One region of the Aquaspirillum sp. genome, then DNA from elsewhere that is predicted to be linked to it. Evidence: predicted binding sites of a transcription regulator. Region 1 holds the regulator's gene; each other region holds the start of a gene.
The links. The regulator sigma-54, encoded in region 1, starts transcription at its own class of promoters, with help from an activator protein. The targets are predictions, from matches to a motif close to CTGGCACGCTTCATGCTT.
Positions count from the first base shown of each region.

Region 2: the regulator sigma-54 is predicted to act here: its motif matches at 1,094-1,111, upstream of glnK (P-II family nitrogen regulator).
Region 3: the regulator sigma-54 is predicted to act here: its motif matches at 3,443-3,460, upstream of hybD (HyaD/HybD family hydrogenase maturation endopeptidase).

Region 1 is NZ_JBSQVP010000066.1:5,058-9,801, reverse strand. Features, by position in the region: gene kdsC (3-deoxy-manno-octulosonate-8-phosphatase KdsC) at 1-81, shown strand, start outside; gene lptC (LPS export ABC transporter periplasmic protein LptC) at 85-675, shown strand; gene lptA (lipopolysaccharide transport periplasmic protein LptA) at 653-1,174, shown strand; gene lptB (LPS export ABC transporter ATP-binding protein) at 1,171-1,902, shown strand; gene ACTBZS_RS10300 (RNA polymerase factor sigma-54) at 1,917-3,362, shown strand; gene hpf (ribosome hibernation-promoting factor, HPF/YfiA family) at 3,587-3,907, shown strand; gene ptsN (PTS IIA-like nitrogen regulatory protein PtsN) at 4,056-4,508, shown strand; gene hprK (HPr(Ser) kinase/phosphatase) at 4,511-4,744, shown strand, end outside.
Region 2 is NZ_JBSQVP010000029.1:1,612-6,355, forward strand. Features, by position in the region: gene ACTBZS_RS06635 (YifB family Mg chelatase-like AAA ATPase) at 1-502, opposite strand, end outside; gene ACTBZS_RS06640 (accessory factor UbiK family protein) at 507-788, opposite strand; gene glnK (P-II family nitrogen regulator) at 1,184-1,522, shown strand; gene ACTBZS_RS06650 (ammonium transporter) at 1,551-3,035, shown strand; gene ACTBZS_RS06655 (RNA-guided endonuclease InsQ/TnpB family protein) at 3,220-4,353, opposite strand; gene gstA (glutathione transferase GstA) at 4,593-4,744, shown strand, end outside.
Region 3 is NZ_JBSQVP010000065.1:6,127-10,870, forward strand. Features, by position in the region: gene ACTBZS_RS10220 (MASE1 domain-containing protein) at 1-685, shown strand, start outside; gene ACTBZS_RS10225 (methyl-accepting chemotaxis protein) at 674-2,614, opposite strand; gene ACTBZS_RS10230 (hypothetical protein) at 2,845-3,204, opposite strand; gene hybD (HyaD/HybD family hydrogenase maturation endopeptidase) at 3,496-4,104, shown strand; gene ACTBZS_RS10240 (HypC/HybG/HupF family hydrogenase formation chaperone) at 4,117-4,413, shown strand; gene ACTBZS_RS10245 (thioredoxin domain-containing protein) at 4,428-4,744, shown strand, end outside.

The DNA of each region.
Region 1 (4,744 bases):
GGTGCGGTGCGTGAGCTGTGCGAGTTGATTATGCAAGCGCAAGGTACGCTCGACCACGCACTCGCCCCCTATTTGGCCTAAATCATGTTACAAGCCTCGCCGCGTCTTTTTCCTTTGTTGTTGGTTGCCCTACTCGCTGCCATCACCTTTGGCTTAGAAAGCTTGATTGGATGGTTGGCGATCAGCCCACCGCCAAACAGTCCCAACACCGAGGCCTATCGGATTGAAGACTTTCGCGCCAGTGAATTTGGCATAGATGGACAGTTGATCCAACGTTTAGATGGCAAGGCAATATGGCAATTTCCACAACAAAATGTCGTTTACTTCACTGCGCCACACTATCGCCGCTTTGAACAGGGTAAATTGATCGGTGAATTAACCGCACAACAAGCGCAGTATCACACTGAACAAAAAACTGCTGAATTTAGGGGGGCTACGCGTCTTGTGCGCCATGCCCACGCCGGTCGTCCCGAGGCAATCTTAGAAACCCAAGCGTTAGAAGTCGATGTTGAAAAACGGGTCGCCCGTTCCAAACAGCAGTCGGTGTTCCGTCAAGCTGGCTCAACTGTCGAATCCGCTGGTTTTATCTACCATGATGCCACAGGACAAGTCAGCCTTTCTTCACGTCCCCAATCGCGGGTAAAGATCATCCATGAACCGAAACCTTCCCCTTAAACTCGGCCAACTGCTTTGTCTGGCGGCCTGTTTCACCAGTGCGGCAGCATGGGCAGAAAAGGCTGACCGCACGCAACCGATTACCATCGAAGCCGATAGCGCCAATTTAGATCAACAAAAAGGTCAAATGGTGTATGAAGGCAATGTGATTTTGACGCAGGGCAGTCTTTTACTCAAAGCCAGCAAAATCGTGGCAACGGACAAAGGCAATGGTCAACAACAAGCCACTGCCGTCGGTAGCCCTGCTTATTTTAAGCAACGCCTAGATGCCAAAGACGGGCAGGCGGCAGAATGGGTTGAGGGCCAAGCCAAACGGATTGATTACGACAGCAGCAGCGAAGAAGTGCGCCTCGTCGAACAAGCCCGTATTAAGCGTGGCCAAGACAGCGCCGTCGGCCATAGCATCACCTATCACGGCAAAACCGAAGTCTTTCAGGTCAATGGCGGTGGCAAAAATGGCCGCGTTACCGTGATCTTGCAGCCAAAGAGTAAGCCATGACCCCTCAGAGTGTGCTTTCTGTGCGCCACCTACGCAAAACATATAAAAAGCGAACGGTGGTGCAGGATGTGTCTTTAGACATCAAAAGTGGTGAGGTAGTTGGCTTGCTGGGCCCCAATGGGGCTGGAAAAACCACCAGTTTTTATATGATTGTCGGTTTGGTGGCGGCGGATGCCGGGCATATTTTCTTAGATGATCGCGACATCAGCACCTTGGCCATGCACCAACGCGCCCGTCTTGGCCTTGGTTATTTGCCACAAGAGGCCTCGATTTTTCGCAAAATGACCGTCGAAGAGAATATCTTGGCGATTTTGCAAATTGCCGGCGGCCACCACAAAGACAATCATGCCCAGCTCGATTTACTGATGGAAGATCTCAACATCAGCCATCTGCGTGAACACAGTGCGCTGTCTTTGTCTGGCGGCGAACGGCGACGGGTTGAAATTGCGCGTGTCCTCGCGACACGACCACGCTTTATTTTGTTGGATGAACCGTTTGCTGGGGTCGATCCGATTGCGGTGATTGATATTCAAAAAATCATCAGCTATCTCAAAAGCCGTGGCATTGGTGTCCTGATCACCGATCACAATGTACGCGAGACACTGCGAATCTGTGATCACGCCTACATCATCAGCAATGGCAGCGTTTTAGCCGCCGGCTTACCGCAACAGCTCGTTGATAATGAAGAAGTCCGCCGTGTCTATCTAGGCGAGCATTTCCACCTCTAGGAATCTGGCCCTTGATGAAGCAAAGTTTACAACTCAAACTCAGCCAACAACTGACGCTCACCCCACAGTTACAACAGTCTATTCGTCTGTTACAGCTGTCAACGGTTGAGTTACAACAAGAAATCGAGCAGTTCTTGTTACAAAACCCGATGTTGGAACGAGTTGATGAGTATGAAGCCCCGAGCGACATCGAACCGGCACACCCACCACACGACGCTGTCAACGAACCCTCAGACACCAATCACGACAGTCCCAAAGAAGACCTGAGCGAGACACATCTCGAATTGGATTATGGGGGGGACTGGGGTAACAGCAGTGGTTTACCTCGTGATGAAGATGAAGACTTCGACCCTCATGGCCGATTGTGTCACGAGCCAACTTTACGCGAACATCTGTTAAGCCAATTAGCCGAGCATGTCTTAAGCGCACGCGACCGCGCCATTGTCACCTTGCTCATTGAAGCCTTAAATGAACAAGGCTATTTAGAAGACAGTCTAGACCACCTCGCTGCCGAGTTGTCAGAAGAACTCGCCACCGAAGCGGATGAACTACTGGGTGAGTTACAAGTTGGGCTGTCTCTGTTGCAACAATTTGAACCAGCGGGGGTTGGCGCACGCAATTTGCATGAATCAATGCGTTTACAGTTGCAAGCACAGCCCCATTCAGCGATTCGTAATTTAGCTCTTGAAATCAGCCAACAACATCTCAATCTGTTAGCTAACAGGGATTTTTCCCGCCTGCGCAAGCTCACCGGACAAGATGACCATGCCCTAAAAGCCGCGCAGCAGCTCATTGCCAGTTTGAATCCTTACCCTGCCGCGGGTTTTGGTGGAGAAGAAACGCGTTATGTTGCTGCTGATATTGTGGTTCAAAAACAAGGCGCAGCATGGGTCGCACGTCTTAATTCAGCCGCGATGCCACGCTTGCGCGTCAACAGCCTCTACGCCAATCTCCTCAAACAACAACGCGAAAGCGGAAATGCCCTAAATGGCCAGCTACAAGAAGCACGCTGGCTGGTGCGTAATATCCGCCAACGTTTTGACACCATTCTCCGCGTGGCAGAAGCCATTGTGATCCGGCAACAAGCTTTTTTTGAACATGGCGAAGAAGCGATGTTGCCCTTGGTGCTACGAGAAATTGCCGAAGAACTCGGCTTGCACGAATCAACAATTTCTCGCGTAACCTCACAAAAGTTTTTATTGTGTCCGCGTGGACTCTTTGAATTGAAATACTTTTTTGGTAGTGGCCTTGAAACAGACAGTGGAGAGAGTTGCTCTGCCACGGCGATCAAGGCAAGATTAAAGAAACTGATACAGGCAGAAGACCCGAAAAAGCCGCTGTCAGATAATACACTGGCCGAGTTACTGTCTCGTGAAGGGATACAAGTTGCGCGGCGTACGGTGGCAAAATATCGTGAGGCCTTGCATTTACCACCAGCCAACCAACGTAAAGCACTCTAGTGTGCGGTATACCCAAGGTTTATATTGATTTGGTAAAGGAAGTCTCGGCTTCCAATGGCTCGCAACCATTACTGCGCTACCCGTGGCAAGTCCGTTCGGTAACGATGGCGCTGTGTCTGGAAGGGTTCCAGACGCAGTCGGGAAAGTCAGGCCTGCTACGCTGCTTATAGCAACAGGAACAAAACATTGCGTACAGCCACGCATTTTTTGGAAAGCAAAAGGACATGAACCTTAACATCAGCGGCAACCATCTTGAGGTCACTCCCGCCCTGCGCGACTACATCGTGTCCAAACTCGACCGTATCACTCGTCACGTTGATAACGTGATCGCGGTGAACGTGATTCTGTCGGTGGAGAAATTGGATCAGAAAGTCGGTGCAAGCTTGCACTTGAAAGGGAAAGATATCCATGTCGAAGCCACCCACAGCGATATGTACGCTGCCATTGATGCGATGGCGGACAAACTTGATCGCCAAGTGTTGAAACACAAAGAAAAAATCACCGAGCACCATGCCGAGCGGCCAGTGATGGATTCCTCTGTGTAAGCCCTGATTTAACGGTCAATTCTTAGGTGCCGGTCTAGTCTGCCGCACCATGACAAGCGGGAACTCTGAGTTCCCGCTTTGCCTATGCGCTGCCAATCCCTGAAAACCGGCGTACAATCCAGCAGTTTTTCTGATTCGGATGTTCGTAATGAGCCTTATCGCCAAGATTCTGCCAAGCGACCACATCGTGCTTGACCTTGATGTGGCAAGCAAAAAGCGGGTTTTTGAGCAAGTGGGAATTCTGTTTGAAAATAGCCACGGCATTGCCCGTAGCGAGGTTTTTGACAGCCTCTTTGCTCGCGAAAAACTCGGCTCAACCGGTTTAGGACAAGGTGTAGCTATTCCACATGGCCGCGCCAAGGGATTGAAAGAAGCCGCCGGCGCTTTCGTGCGTTTGAAAACGCCTATCCCATTCGATGCTCCTGATGGCAAACCGGTGCAAAACTTATTTGTTTTGTTAGTACCGGAACAAGCCACTGACTTACATCTGCAAGTCCTCTCCGAATTAGCCCAACTGTTTAGCAGTCGCCAGCTACGTGAGGCACTGTTGGCAGCGGACTCTCCCACTACGGCTTATCAGCTCCTCACAGAACGACGTTAACCATGCCCAGTATTACCGTTCGCAAGCTATACCAAGATAACTGTCAAAAACTGAATTTGGCTTGGGTTGCTGGTGCCTCGGGAACTGACAACCGAATTAGCAATGATGAACAGCGGCCAACCCTTGCTCTAGTTGGACATATCAATCTCATCCACCCCAATCGAATCCAAGTTTTTGGGGTTGCTGAAATTGATTACCTCAACCGGCTCTCGGCCGACGATGCCCGTCAAATGCTC
Region 2 (4,744 bases), on a different contig from region 1:
CTAGAAAATCACACACCTGTTTTAAGGTGTCCGCAGCAAACACCGGTGCCTGATCGGCGAGGGCGGCTTCAGCAGCAGATGCACTGGGCAACACCAAACGCCGCTTGGCTTTGGCTGCACCGAACGCAGCAGGAATTGCCCCTCGGATGGGACGCAGTTCGCCCGTCAATCCCAACTCACCAGCAAATTCACAATCGGCCAAAGGCGTATCGGGTAATTGACCCGAAGCCACCAGAATACCGAGAGCAATCGCTAGGTCAAAGCGCCCAGAGCTTTTGGGTAAATCCGCTGGTGCCAGATTGACCGTGAGTCGAGCCGCAGGGAAATCAAAGCCAGAGGTTTGGATTGCCGCCCGTACCCGATCTCGGCTTTCTCGAACTTCGGTATCTGGCAAACCAACCAAGGTAAACGAAGGCAAACCATTGGCGAGATGCACTTCAACTTGAACAGAGGGGGCGTGAATGCCTGCTTGCGCCCGACTGTGAACCACGGCCAAGCGCATGGGATTACTCCTGAGAGGTCGTCGGCGGGGGATTGGTTGTTGGCTGTGCGGTGGCCAGTTGCGCCTCTAACTCAGCAATGCGTTGTTCTAGGCGCGTGAGGGTGGCACGGGTATGGGCAAGGACTTCTTGTTGTACTTCAAATTCTTCACGGGTCACCAAATCCATTTTGCTAAAAGTGGCGCCCAACATGGCCCGCATATTTTTCTCAACATCTTTCACCGGACTGTTGGCCAGTGTTTCGCTGACCTTCTGGCTAATTTCTTCAAAGAGTTTTTGCGTCAACATGGTTGGCCCTTTCTAACAGGCTGAGAAACAAAGAAAACGAGATACCAGCAAGTGTAGCAAAATTCTTGCTGCATAACTTTTGCAAAATTGCTGGCAGGGACGTATTCGTGTGGCTTGATACGCCAAAGCACAGCGCGGACGTCATGGCGGTGGTGCGCTCAAAGCGCATAATTTCAGCACGTCGCACCAACATAGTGCGTGATAAATGGTCGATGCTGTGATTCGGGGCTTGCTGTTCCGCATGACAAAATGGCACAGCCTTCATCATCAATTAACAAGTCTTTGTTTATTAAGTAATAAATAAACTGGCATGATTCATGCCTAAGGCAAGACAGTCACAAAAGGGGCAGCCCTTACACACAATGTCCATTCGGGTTCACTGCAAGGAGTCAGTCATGAAACTCATCTCTGCCATTATTAAACCTTTCAAATTGGATGAGGTCCGCGAAGCCCTCGCCGCTGTTGGCGTGCAAGGCGTGACCGTTACCGAGGTTAAGGGGTTTGGACGGCAAAAAGGTCATACCGAGCTGTACCGTGGTGCGGAATATGTGGTGGATTTTCTGCCGAAAGTCAAAATTGAGATTGCCATCCGCGATGAGTTGTTAGATCAAGCCTTGGAAGCCATTGAACAAGGGGCGCATACCGGAAAAATCGGCGACGGCAAAATCTTTGTCTTTGAACTCGAACAAGTGGTACGGATCCGCACCGGTGAAACCGGGCCGGATGCCATCTAACAGTTTTGCGAATCAGGGAGAACACAACATGAAAAGATGGCTTATGTCTGCCTTGTTGGCAGGGGCGGTTGGGTTTGCCACCCCCGTCTTTGCCGAGGAAAACACCGCCGCTGCTCCGGTAGCGGCTGCCACTGCCGAAGCCCCTGCGGCGGCAACTGAAGCACCAGCCGCTGTGGCGCCTGAAGCCCCCGCTGCTGCTGTTGCTACACCAGCCGCTGTGGCGCCTGAAGCCCCCGCTGCTGCTGTTGCTACACCTGCTGCTGCCCCCGCCGACGCTGCGCCTGCCGCTGAAGCGGCACCACCGGCACCAGAACCAAAATTAGACACCGGTAACACCGCTTGGATGTTGGTTGCGACTGCGTTGGTGTTGTTTATGACCCTCCCCGGCTTGGCTTTGTTCTACGGCGGTATGGTGCGGAAGAAAAACGTATTAGCCACTCTGATGCAAAGCTTTGCGATTGCTTGCGTGGTGACGGTGTTGTGGTTTGCCTTTGGTTACAGCTTAGCGCTTACCCCGGGGAATGGTTTCATCGGTGGTTTGGATAAAGCATTCTTAAATGGTGTATCGCTAAATGCGCTGTCTGGCACAGCCGGGGCCAATATCCCTGAGTCGGTGTTTGTTGTGTTCCAAATGACCTTTGCCATCATCACATGTGCACTGATTACAGGTGCGTTTGCTGAGCGGATGAAATTCTCGTCGATGTTGGTATTCGTGGTGATTTGGATGTTTGCGGTATACGTGCCTGTGGCGCACTGGGTGTGGGAGCCAACGGGTTGGATGTTTGCTGATGGCGTGTTGGACTTTGCTGGCGGTACTGTGGTGCACATCAACGCCGGTGTAGCGGGTTTGGTGGCAGCCTTTGTCCTCGGCAAACGGGTTGGTTTTGGCCGCGAAGCCATGCCTCCCCACAACTTGGTGTTGACCCTGATTGGTGCTTCGATGTTGTGGGTCGGTTGGTTTGGTTTCAACGCTGGTTCGGCTTTAGAAGCCAATGGCCGCGCAGGGATGGCCATGTTGGTGACACAAATTGCTGCGGGCGCTGCTGCTGTGGCATGGATGTTGGCTGAGTGGGTGGTGAAGAAAAAGCCTTCTCTGTTAGGTATTGCGTCTGGTGCCGTGGCTGGTTTGGTGGCGATCACCCCTGCGGCTGGCTTCGTTGATCCTAAAGGTGCGCTGATTTTAGGTCTGATCGCTGGTGTGGCATGTTACTGGGGTGCGACGGGTCTGAAACACATGCTTGGCTACGATGACTCTTTAGATGCCTTTGGTGTGCACGGTGTTGGCGGTATCTTAGGTTCGATTTTGGTCGGTGTGTTGGCTGTACCTGAAATTGGTGGGGTTGAAGGCAGTGTAGTGACACAAACTGTCGCCACCTTAGCCACAATGGCCTACACCTTGGTAGTGACTTTCGTGATCCTCAAAGGGATTGATATGGTCATGGGTCTGCGTGTGACCGAAGAGGAAGAACGCGAAGGTTTGGATGTGGTGTTACACGGCGAGCGTATCGACTGATTGAATTCTCTAAACAGTCCGCTCAACACAAAACCCCCACCAGTCTGGTGGGGGTTTTTCGATTTGGTGGGTATCAAATAGCTATTTTTGATTGTCATGCGGTAAGGCACGCTAGAGCGGTCTCTTTGACTGCTCCCCTCCCTAAAGGAAGGGGATTCCCACTTCACGGAATCCCGCCTGCACCTCAAAGAGATACAGGACTTATGGTTTCTCCATGGGCTGACACCGCTAGACCAGCGGCCAAAATATTACGCGCCGCGTTTATGTCGCGGTCATGCGTGGTTTTGCACTCAGGACAAACCCAAGTGCGTATGTTCAGCGGTAGCTTGGTTACGGTGTGCCCGCAACCATTGCAGCGCTTGCTGGACGGATACCAGCGGTCAATGCCAATTAACTGTCGGCCTGACCACGCGGCTTTGTATTGCAGTTGCCGCACAAACTCGGCCCAGCCCGCATCGCTGATGGATTTGGATAGGCTGCGGTTTTTGACCATGTTTTTAACAGCCAGCGTTTCGACGGCGATCACTTGGTTTTCGTTAATCAGTCGGGTCGAGAGCTTATGCAGAAAGTCCTTGCGACAGTCTGCAATGGTGGCGTGGGCTTTGGCGACTTTCAGTTTGGCTTTGGCTCGGTTTTTAGATCCTTTGGTTTTCTTCGCCAGTCGCCGCTGTAATTTGGCTAAACAGGCTTCATGCTGGCGGAACGTGTTGGGGGCCGCAATTTTTTCTCCGGTAGAGAGTACGGCGAAATGGGTTAGCCCCAAGTCAATGCCGACTTGGCCTGCCGCTTCGGGCTTGGCGGCTACCGCGTCATCGCACAGCAGCGACACAAAGTACCGCCCTGCGGTGTTTTTGCTCACGGTAACAGTGGTGAGTTTGGCGGCTTTGGGTAGTGTCCGTGACCAGCGAATATTCAACGGCTCAGCCATCTTTGCCAGCTTCAAGGTCTGGCCGTCCCACTTGAAGGCGCTGCTGGTGTACTCAGCAGACTGCTTGCCATCCTTGCGTTTGAAAGTCGGGTACGCGGTGCGCTTGGCAAAGAAGTTGGCAAACGCGGTTTGCAAGTGCCGCAACGCCTGTTGCACAGGCACGCTACTGACTTCATTCAGCCACGCAAATTCGGGCTGTTTTTTCAGTAGGGTGAGGGCAGCAGAGGTTTCGTGATAGCCCACCCGCTTTTGTTCGTTGTACCAAGCATCAGTACGCAGTCGCAGCATGTGGTTGTAGGCAAAACGCGCACAGCCGAACGTCTGAGCCAGAATCACTTCCTGCTCAGGCGTGGGGTAAAACCGGAAACGGTAGGCGCGTTTAATATCCATTCATATAACATGTATCAGTTGTGTGAGATTGTCAACAAGGATAGCTTTTATGGAGAGTCGGGAGTCAGGGCAACCTATGGTTGCCGCGCTATCCCTCCCCGCACTAAAGGACGGGGTTTCCCACGCAAAACGATGAACTACTCCCGCTGATTGGCTAGGCCTGTAATGGACTTGTTGGATGACATTGAACATCGTTTGCAGCAGGGTGAGCGACCTTAACTTTAAGCGGGGCAAGTGTCATGTTTACACTTGCCTTTTTTGTTGTTGTCGCCACACTGGTAAGACCTGTTTATCTTAAAAAGGCGATGATGATGAAACTGTATTACACCCCTGGTTCTTGCTCGTTATCGGTGCATATTGCGCTGCATGAAGCGGCGTTGCCATTCTCACT
Region 3 (4,744 bases), on a different contig from region 1:
CGAAGTGTCAGCACATCATTTACAAGAACCTGTGCGCCGCCAAATTTCGTATGCCCAGCTTTTGGCTTATGCCATCGAGCACATGCCACCGCATAGCGACATTAACAAGGCTGATTTGTTGTTGCCGATGCAGTTTATTGAGCAAGGCGCGACGCGCCAAAGAGCGTTATTGCATGATATTGAGCGCTTTCTTGCCGCAGGGACAGCCCTTGCCCCAGCACAGCCACAAGAAACACAACAGATACTCGAACAACTGCGCCAGCGGTTACACAGTATTTGCCAAGCCAAACAAGCCTGTCTTGAATTTGACCATTTACCGCCGGTGTTAATTGATAAAAATCGATTGGAAGAGGTGTTTCACGAACTGATTAGCAACGCACTGCAACACGCCCACCCAACATCCGGCAAACTGTTACTCATCACGGTGTCAGCTCGTCAGGCGGGGCAGCGGGTATATTTTCGAGTGGAAGACAATGGCCAAGGCATTGCTCCGGCCTATCGCGCTAAAATTTTTGCCGTATTTGAAACAGTGAATCCACACACCACCGGCACTGGCATTGGACTTGCCATTGTGCGGCGGATTGTCGAAAGTGTGGATGGACATATCAGCTGCCACAGCACCCCCACCGGCGGCTGCCGTTTTAGTTTTGACCTACCAGCCGCCTCGGTGCCATCAAGACATTAAATGGTGCGGCAGACGGAAAAAGGCGATGGCTTGCCGCAGTTGATTGGCTAAGGATTCGAGTTGTTCTGCTGCCACTGCATTATGTTGCGTCGAGGCGTTGGTTTGCTCGGCCATGCTGGCGATATAGCCAACATGGTTGGCAATTTCAGTGGCTGTGCTAACTTGTTCGCGTGTCATCACCGCCACATCGCGCACCTTATTGAGCGAATCGAGAGCTTGGCGGTGAATTTCGCCCAACATCGCCGAGGCCGATTGTGCCCGCGCCAACCCTTTTTCCACTTGCGGATTCACTGCTGCCATCGCTTCAACTGCAGAATGGGTTTCGAATTGAATGGTCTCAATCATTCGGCCAATTTCCGTCGTCGCCGATGCGGTACGCTCAGCCAATTTCCGCACTTCATCCGCCACCACAGCAAAACCACGCCCTTGTTCGCCAGCGCGAGCGGCTTCAATCGCCGCATTCAGGGCCAATAAATTGGTTTGGTCAGCAATCTCTTTAATCACATTGGCAATTCCGCCAATGTCTTGTGAGTGCTGGAACAAAGTTTGAATTTGTTGTGTTGATTGGCTCACGGTTTGAGAGATTAAATCCATCTCAACAGCCGTTTCTCTCACCAACTTTTCACCATCTTCTGCTAATTTCGCCGTTTGCTGTGAGTTTTCTTCGGTATGACCAACGGTTTGCGATACTTCGCTAATACTGGTTTTTAGCTGTTCGAGCGAAGCAGCCGAGGCCGCCGTCGCTTGGGCCTGATGATAGGATGCGGAGCCAATTTCACGCGCTGCAGTCGCAACCTCTTTGGCACCACCGGATAAAGACCCTGCCATCTGGGTGATTTGTTGAAAAACATGGCCAAGTTTTTGTTGCATTGTGGCCATTGCGGCCAGCAAATTTTCAGTCGTCGAAGCGGAAACGGATAGCGGTTGTGTTAAATCACCGTGAGCAATACGGGTGGCTGTCGCTGTGGCATGGCTGGGCTCACCCCCCAGCGGTTTTAACACCAAACGACTGAGTAACACCATCAGCAAACCGATAATCACCACACAAGCAACCACCCCAGCCAAAGTAATCATCAACGCACGTTGTCGCACCATGTCAACCGCCTCGGCTCGAGGATAGGCAGCCAACACCGAAAATCCCCACTTATCGAACTGATAGCGCGAGATGTCCCAACCGGTGTTCTCTTTCAACAACGTTTGGACTTGCTCATCACTGACATGACCAGAGCGAAATCTGACCTTGCTTTGATAATCCAAAATCGCCATAAAGCCGGTATTCAACAAGCGGCTTTTATCCACCACTTCTTGTACGGCTGCCATGTCGATTTTGTAACCGACATACCAAATCCCAATTACCTGACCTTGGTTATCACGAATCGGCTCATAGCCGGTTAAGAAAGGGTTACCAAGAATATCAACGAGACCATAAAAGGCCTGTCCTTGCCGAATGGCAGCAATCGCCTTGCCTTTTGGGTCGAGAATCGTCCCGATAGCACGCTCGTTGTCTTTTTTAACATTGGTGGCAATACGAACGAACTCATCACCGTTTTTCACAAACAATGTGGCGGTCCCACCGGCAATTTTGGTCACGCCATCGACCAAGGCATAATGTGCCGCTTGTGGCTGTGTACCAAATAGCAAATTGGGAACGGTTTTATCTTTGATGGGTACGCTATCACCAAGCGATGCCGGCCCGAGTGCTTCACCTCGTTCAATCAACAATCGCATGGCACTTTTCACCTGTTCACTGACCAAAGCATCGGTGACGGTCAGCACTTGCCGAGTCGTGTCAAGCTGTTGTTTGGCTTTCGCTGCAATCTCATGCTCAATTTGTTGAGTTTCAATCATAGAAAACAACACCGTGCCACTGAACACGGTTAATAAAATCAGTGCCGAGACATACAGCGCAAAGCGTTTGCGTAGGGTCATGTTAAATCCTGTCAAACAGAAACCAGCCAAAACAACTTATAAGAACATAAATTGTTTACGATTTGATGCGAAAAACCAGCATATTGCGCAGTTTTGCGGAATCTATCGCACACTTTGCATTTCTTATTTGACATGAATCAGAAATAACCCGCAATGAGAGCATAAAAAATAGGCCATCTGTTTAACAGATAGCCTATTTTATTAAAATAGTTTTTTATTTGTACTAATTGTTAACGTGGCCAGACGGATTTTAGATGAGGGTTAGGACGTTCGGCATCTTGCAATGGATAGGGGTCGGCAACATAGCCGGGGCCTTTCATCACCAACACAATAAACGCACCCAAGGCCACGGTAAACAACACTGTCCAATACAAAATCAGCAGGCTAATCAAGAAAATATCAGTCGAAATCAGCGCTTGTTCACCCGACAGCGGCCATGACCAGCCATACCACAACCGCATCAACACCGCTGGCGATAGAAAAGCAGCACTGCCACCCAGTGTTAATTTGGGCATCGCCCGTAAGACTTCGCGCTCAATACCCGAGGGCGAGGGAGGAAACTGCGGTAGTCGATTAAATAATCCAGACATGGTCTTTCCCCTGCAGTTTTGTGGCTTTCATTTTGTGGCTTTCAATAGACGCATAGTAGAAATAATCATCACTATTTGTCAATAACAAATCATGGACAAAAAATTTTGCAAAATTGACTAAATCAAAACCGCAAATTAACTTTCCAGCCGTTACATTTAATGGAAACTTACTTTGCTATTTTTTCACCATGTAAATAACATTACCTCAATAAAACAACAGATTAAACGAACCAATCAGCTGGCACAGGTTTTGATTGTCCAAGCGACTCTGTAACAAACGAAGGGGCGAGCATGGCAGCGCCACGCATTGTGGTTTTGGGCTTGGGCAATTTATTGTGGGCGGATGAGGGGTTTGGGGTGCGGTTGGCAGAACAACTGTACGCCAACTATGAATGGCCAGCCCAAGTTGACATCATTGATGGGGGCACACAAGGCTTGTTATTGCTGCCATACGTCGAAGAAGCCGACTGTTTATTGATTTTAGACGCGATTGATTTTGGCCTACCGCCGGCCACCTTACAGGTCTTCCATAATCAGGCCGTCCCAGCTTATTTGACTGCCAAAAAAATGAGTTTGCATCAAACCGGTTTTTCTGAGGTATTGGCACTTGCCGAATTGAAAGGCAGTTTACCAGCAGAAATTACCTTATTAGGGATGCAGCCAGAGATCTTGGAAGATTACGGTGGCAGCCTGTCGCCTTCGGTGCGGGCCTTGTTACCACAGGCCTTAGCACAAGCACTGACTATTTTAGGCAATTGGGGTATCGAGATTCGTCCCTGTGCACAACCACAGGCACGCCTGAACGATGCCAGCCTTGAATTAAACCGCTATGAACAAGAACGTCCCACGGCAGAACAAGCCTGTCGGGTGGGTGATGCGCGGGTATTAGAGCGGGGTTAGAACAAGATGTGCATGGGTATTCCAATGCAAGTCGTGGCGGTGAACGCGGGATTGGCCTTGTGTCAACGCGAAGACCAGAGCCAGCATCAAATTGATTTAAGTCTTGTTGGCCAAGTTGAGGTCGGAGATTGGGTATTGGTCTTTACCGGCGCGGCGATGGAAGTGATCAGTCCAGAACGAGCACAACAGATTCAACAAGCCTTGTCGGGTTTAGCCGCCTTATTACGCGGTGAAGCCTTACCAGATGAGGCGTTTGCTGATTTATGCCACCGCGAGCCACAGCTCCCGCCACACTTACAACGACAATAAGGAATATAAACAGCATGGCAATAGATGAAAGCACGATGGCCACGCGCTGGCAGGGCTTAGGTTATCAGGCCCTAACCACTACCACATTAGATCAAATCGTGGCTGAACAAGTGCAGGGTATCTGGCTGATTTTGACCACCGACCCTAAACAGGTGCCAGAGGTTTTTGACTATGCAGTGATTTTGCCCGAAGTGTGGAAACACTTAGGCCATCCCGACGCGCCAATCTATTGGGCGACCCCGAATGACAGCCGCAGCATTGCCCAACGCTATGGTGTATTGAAATTTCCGGCATTGCTGCGGTTGCGGCCAGAGGGCTATGTTGGTGCATT